Microscilla marina ATCC 23134: one gene and its partner. The protein of the gene in region 1 interacts with the protein of each later gene in a pairwise test. Links are inferred from orthologs where the notes say so. Each region holds a gene or a part of one and is shown on either strand. Other genes may lie near its edges.

Region 1 (3,482 bases):
ACAAGCCTCCTTAGCTCAGTTGGTAGAGCAACTGATTTGTAATCAGTAGGTCGTTGGTTCGAGTCCAATAGGAGGCTCTTTTTAGACCCTTATTTCAAAGTCTGTTATTCACCAAAACAGACTTTTTTGGTTTAAAATATTTTCTTACTTCTTTCATTACTTATGAGCAATAAAATCGCAGTTATAGTTTTTACCTTTATTACCTCCCTCTTTCTTACCACAAGCTGCATGCCTCCCCGGTGCAAAGTTTCACAGTGTCATGTAGTCATTGACCATAGCCACCCTACCAGGGGAACTTTCAAGTCGAAAACCAAATCAGGTAAACTCTTTACCTCTTCGGGCATGCGCCGAAACAAGGTAGTAAGAGGAGTACCCTGGTATAAATACATGTTCAGAAGATCTTACAAAGCAAAGTCTGCCAAGGGCAGGTACAGAAAAATAGACACCAGAGAAGCATACGATTAAGTAATATCAAGTGCAAGTAGTGTATTCTCTACACAAACATATCATCATTTTCAGGAAAAAGATACACAAACTTTAGGGTTTGTGATCAATTAAGATAACAACAAAATTATTTAGACAATATGCTGGAATCTTCAAGTAGAATAATCCCCATTAATATTGAGGATGAAATGAAGAGTGCCTACATAGATTATGCTATGTCGGTGATTATTTCGCGGGCGTTACCAGACGTTCGCGATGGCTTAAAACCTGTACACAGAAGGGTACTGTATGGAATGTCTGATTTGGGTTTGATGTTTAACAAACCTTTCAAAAAGTCAGCACGTATCGTGGGAGAAGTATTAGGTAAATATCACCCACATGGAGACGCTTCAGTGTATGATACAATGGTAAGGATGGCCCAACCCTGGTCGCTTCGCTATCCTTTGGTTGACGGACAAGGTAACTTTGGGTCGATTGATGGTGACTCGCCTGCAGCAATGCGTTATACCGAGGCACGCCTGAAGCGTGTAGCAGACGAACTGTTGTCTGACCTGAACAAAGATACAATTGACTTTCAGCCAAACTTTGACGAATCGCTCAAAGAACCAACGGTATTGCCTTGTAAAATACCTCATTTGCTCATCAATGGTACTTCGGGCATTGCCGTAGGTATGGCTACCAACATGCCTCCTCACAACCTAACCGAAGTAGTAGATGGCATTATTGCTTACCTTGACAACAACGACATTACAGTCGAAGAACTTATTCAGTATATTCCTGCGCCTGACTTTCCTACCGGGGGAATCATTTATGGCTATCAGGGAGTAAAAAAAGCCATGCTTACCGGGCGAGGCAGAGTAGTAATAAGAGGAGTAGCAGAAATAGAAACCACCAAAAGCGGCAGAGAACGCATTATTGTGACCGAAATACCTTATTTGGTAAATAAGGCGAACTTGATTGAGAAAACCGCACATTTGGTACAAGAAAAGAGGATAGAAGGCATTTCAGACATCCGCGATGAGTCTGACCGTACCGGAATGCGCATTGTATATGAACTCAAGCGGGATGCTGTACCAATGGTTACGCTCAACCAACTGTACAAATACACTGCATTACAATCGTCGTTTGGGGTAAACAATGTGGCGTTGGTCAAAGGGCGACCTGAAATTTTGAACCTGCGCGATATGATTTACCACTTTGTGGAGCACCGCCACGAAGTAATCTACCGTCGTACTCAGTTTGAGCTAAAAGAAGCCAAAGCCCGTCAGCACATTTTAGAAGGTTTGCTGATAGCCTTAGACAACATCGACGAAGTCATTACCTTGATCAGGGCGTCGAAAGATGGAGAAACCGCCAAAAATGCTTTGATAGAAAAGTTTGAACTGTCGGAGATTCAGGCAAAAGCCATCCTTGACATTCGTTTGCAGCGTCTTACAGCAATGGAGCGCGACAAAATTGTGGCAGAGCATAAGCAAATCTCTGAGTTGATCAAAGAACTGGAAGCGATTCTGGCCGATAAGCTGTTGAGGGTAGACATTATCAAAGAGGAGCTTACAGAAATGAAAGACAGGTATGGCGATGCCCGTCGTACCGACATTGAGCACATGGCTGATGACCTTACCGACGAAGATATGATTCCGGTAGAGGAAATGGTCATTACTATTTCTCACTTTGGCTATATCAAGCGTACTTCTCTAGACGAATACCGTACCCAAAACAGAGGCGGGGTAGGGTCGAGAGGTACTTCTAAAAAAGACGACGATTTTACTGAGCACTTGTTTGTAGCCTCTACCCACGATTATCTGTTGATTTTTACCAACTCTGGTAAAGTGTTCTGGATCAAGGGGTACAACATTCCGGAGGTTGCCAAAACAGCCAAAGGACGCGCCATCCAAAACCTTTTACAAATGGAAAAGGGAGATAGCATACGCGCGGTAATCAATGTGAAGCAATTGCAAGATCCCGACTACAACCAAAACCATTACCTGGTAATGTGTACTGAGAAGGGAATCATCAAGAAAACCAGGCTTGAAGCATTTTCAAGACCTCGTCAAAATGGTATCCATGCCATTACCATCAACGAAGATGATCAATTGTTGGATGTAAAATTGACCAATGGTGAAAACAATATTATTCTTGCCATCCGTAGTGGTCGTGCCATTCATTTTCACGAAGATCAAGTAAGAAGCATGGGACGAACCGCGGCTGGGGTACGTGGCATTACACTTGATGGCGACGACAACCGAGTAGTGGGTATGGTATGTGTGGCAAGAGACGATGCCAGCTTGTTGGTAGTGTCTGAAACTGGTTATGGTAAGCGTTCTTCTATTGAAGATTACCGCATTACAAACCGAGGTGGAAAAGGGGTAATTACGATGCAAATTACCGACAAAACAGGACGTTTGGTGGCTATCAAAGAAGCGGTAGATACCGACGATTTGATTTTGATTACCAAAACCGGACTTGCCATTAGAATGTCTATGTCGGACATGAGGGTAATGGGTAGGGCTACTCAAGGGGTACGTCTTATTAAACTACACGAAGACGACAGCATAGCATCGGTGGCAAAAGTAGACGCAGAAAGCTTGCTAAGCGATGACGAAGAAGGTGAAGAAGGCAGTGTAGAAGGCGAAGCAACTGTTGTTGCGGCTGCTACTGACGGAAATGAAGCAGAAAACACAACAGAAACTTCTGAAGACAAACCTGAAGGTGACGAAGATAAAGACGAAGATGCATAAGCAAGTCGGCTTTTTATCTGCCAGGTAAAAATAAATAAAAAATGGCGAATAGATTTCTATTCGCCATTTTTTGCTTTAGAAACTTCAAGTCAGATTGATTTATGTGGTTTTTTTTTGAGCTGTTTTTAGCTATTAGCCTTTTTTTGAGCTACGATTGGCTTTTAGCCTTTAGCTTTTTTTTGGCTGTTTGTAGAGAGCTATTAGCCTTTTCTTGAGCTACGATGGACTTTTAGCCTTTTTTTGGCTGTTTGTAGGGGGCTTTTAGCCTTTAGCTTTTTCTTGAGCTATGATGAGCCTTTA
Region 2 (3,222 bases), on another replicon or contig:
TTAAACTTAGGCTTTAGTACCTCTTTGAAATGCGTATGCTGTGCTTGGGTAAAATCTTGAATTTCTTCAAACAACAGCTTTTTAAAAGGTTTTTCGCGTAAACCCGAATAGTCTATTCTTTCTTTGCCGTAGTCTATGTAGTTGTATAAACTCCCCACACGAATCATAAAAAACTCATCCAAATTTGAAGCTGTAATTGCCAAAAACTTCAACTGATCATAAATATTACGCTTAGGGATGCGCGCCTGGTCTAACACACGCCGATTAAACAACATCCAGCTTAAGTCACGGCTAATATAGTTACTTTGCTCAATAAGGTTGGCAATGCGTTTATTTGTAATAGGCTTAGGCACAATGTGTCCATCACGCTTCTCTTTTTCAATAGCACCTGTTGGAGTGTTCTTCTTTTTATCTGCTATCTTGTCTTTATTTTCTTTTTTGGCAATCATCGTGTTGGTCTATTTTCGGCTTATACTAAACAAATCAATAAAAATTGGGAAATCGGTTCAGAATACTAAAAAAACTCTGAATTACCAATTTCCCAAAAGTTAAATTTATGCGATATGATCTTGTAAGTTATTAGTTCAAAATTGTTGTCTGTTTTTTTGGATAAAAGCTTAAAGAATGAGAGAGAACATTTACTTTAAACCAGACAATTATTGAAAACTAATCGCTCAACATTAAATTATATATCTACATTCGCATACTTAGCGTTTTCTTCTATAAACTCTCTACGTGGTGGTACATCATCTCCCATCAACATAGAAAACAAATGATCGGCTCCCGCAGCCGACTCAATAGTTACTTGTTTTAAACTTCTGTTTTCAGGGTTCATGGTAGTTTCCCACAACTGTTCTGGGTTCATCTCTCCTAAACCTTTGTATCGCTGTACGTGTACAGACTCAGGCTTTCCGTTACCAGCCAACTCTTTGATGGCAACATCTCTGTCATCATCGTTCCACGCGTACAACTCTTTTTTTCCTTTTTTTACTAAATAAAATGGAGGCAAAGCAATATACACATAACCACTCTCAATCAAGTCACGCATATAACGGAAGAAGAAAGTCAAAATCAATGTTCTAATGTGGCTTCCATCCACGTCAGCATCCGTCATAATTATGATCTTATGATAACGTAGTTTCTCCATATTCAACGCCTTGTCATCATCATCCTTACCAAAAGTAACTCCTAGAGCCGTGATAATGTTTTTAATTTCTTCGTTGTCGTAAATTTTGTATTCTTGTGCCTTTTCTACGTTCAGAATTTTACCTCTCAATGGCAAAATTGCTTGAGTATTACGATCACGCCCTTGCTTGGCACTACCACCTGCCGAGTCACCCTCTACCAGGTATAGTTCACACAAGCCAGGATCTTTTTCCGAACAATCGGCAAGCTTACCAGGCAAGCCAGAACCACTCAGTACATTTTTACGCTGTACCATTTCACGCGCCTTGCGGGCAGCATGACGTGCTTGAGCAGCCAATATTACTTTTTGAATGATAGACTTGGCTTGTTTAGGGTTTTCTTCAAGAAATTTACTCAGCGCCTCACTGGTGGCATTATCTACCACCCCCATTACTTCAGAGTTACCCAATTTGGTTTTGGTTTGACCCTCAAACTGAGGCTCAGCAACCTTTACAGAAATAACGGCAGTAAGTCCCTCTCTAAAATCATCTCCGGTTACATCTACCTTGGCTTTCTCTAGCATTCCCTCCTTATCAGCATAAGACTTCAAAGTACGGGTAAGCGCCCGGCGAAACCCTGAAATGTGTGTACCACCTTCAATGGTGTTGATGTTATTTACATAAGAATACACATTTTCAGAATAAGAATGGTTGTAAGTGAAGGCTACTTGTACAGGTACGCCTGACTTTTCTCCTTCTACATAAATGGGCTCAGGCAAAAACGACTGACGAGTTTCATCCAGGTAACGTACAAACTCAGTAAGGCCGCCTTCTGACAAAAAGTCTTCAGTCAAAGCCTTACCATCTTCACCCTTCACCCTGTGATCAACCATTGTCAGGCGAATGCCCTTGTTCAGGTATGAAAGTTCACGCAAGCGTTGAGAGATCGTTTCATACTTGTATTCGATAGCAGTAAATATGGTAGCATCGGGCACAAAATGTATCACTGTACCTGTCTTATCCGACTCTCCTATTACCTCTACCTCTGTTTGAGGATCTCCTTGTTTATATTCTTGTTGGAAAATTTTGCCTTCGCGGTGTACTGTGGCTCTTAAAAGAGTAGATAATGCGTTTACACAAGAGACACCTACCCCGTGCAATCCACCTGATACTTGATATGTATCTTTATCAAATTTACCCCCTGCATGCAATACTGTCATTACTACCTCAAGCGCAGACTTTTGCATTTGGCTGTTAAACCCAGTAGGTATTCCACGCCCGTTGTCTGTAACTGTAATAGAATTGTCAGTATTTACCTCTACTGTGATATGATCACAATACCCAGCAAGTGCCTCATCAATAGAGTTGTCTACTACCTCCCAAATAAGGTGGTGTAACCCTCGTACACCTACATCGCCAATGTACATTGATGGACGCATTCGAACCGCTTCTAACCCTTCTAATGCGCGTATATTATCAGCAGAATATTCTGAGTTTTTGGCGTCTACAGCACCATTTTGATTTTCCGTAAATTCGCTCATAATTTTTCTTTTTCAAAGAGGTAAATTTACAAAAAAAAAATGACATTTAGACTATCATTTCCAAGGTTTTAGCACAAAAACAAAGAGGTTTTATGAGAGATGTAAGTTATCTTGAGCAATTGTAATTTTGGGGTGCAAATCACATTTTTCACCGCCTGTTTTCAAGGCAGCATAAGAACTTATGACAACAGTACTTAACTAAAATTAAAGTACTTATATTCAAGCACTTAAACTATTGACCAGATTGATGCAACATAATCATCGTTTTAACCCAAGAAAAAAAGCCTGACATCAATGCCAAGCTTTGGTATTTACTTTATGTAAATGTTTTATATCTTATTTCAAGTAGCTGATCAACCACACCAACAGTAGACTCACTACCAAACCTAAGAAGATTTTACCAAGGTCTTTGAGTACTACCATAATCACAGACCGGAAACTCCCTGCTTCGCCGCGTGCCAATTGATAAGTAAGGGCTATTTCGCGACCAGCCAGCAAACCCACAAACACCCAAGTAGTACTCATAGGTATTTTGCTATATTCTTTGAAAATAAACA

The links.
Region 2: the proteins of gyrA (region 1) and gyrB interact in binary tests that used the Escherichia coli proteins (3 or more experiments, as listed by UniProt). The link is inferred for Microscilla marina ATCC 23134 from one-to-one orthologs.

The regions. Positions count from the first base shown.
Region 1 is NZ_AAWS01000040.1:17,612-21,093, forward strand. What follows is about bases 236-3,383. They hold gyrA (DNA gyrase subunit A), read left to right. Parts: upstream 236-584; coding sequence 585-3,182; downstream 3,183-3,383. Other genes in these bases: M23134_RS27200 (hypothetical protein), read left to right, coding at 236-465. Also shown: more of M23134_RS27200, read left to right, coding at 163-235. UniProt on the Escherichia coli protein: A type II topoisomerase that negatively supercoils closed circular double-stranded (ds) DNA in an ATP-dependent manner to maintain chromosomes in an underwound state.
Region 2 is NZ_AAWS01000037.1:7,588-10,809, reverse strand. What follows is about bases 176-3,063. They hold gyrB (DNA topoisomerase (ATP-hydrolyzing) subunit B), read right to left. Parts: upstream 2,666-3,063; coding sequence 686-2,665; downstream 176-685. Other genes in these bases: M23134_RS26155 (hypothetical protein), read right to left, coding at 3,002-3,063; ppk1 (polyphosphate kinase 1), read right to left, coding at 176-449. In the rest of the region: more of ppk1, read right to left, coding at 1-175; more of M23134_RS26155, read right to left, coding at 3,064-3,222. UniProt on the Escherichia coli protein: DNA gyrase negatively supercoils closed circular double-stranded DNA in an ATP-dependent manner to maintain chromosomes in an underwound state.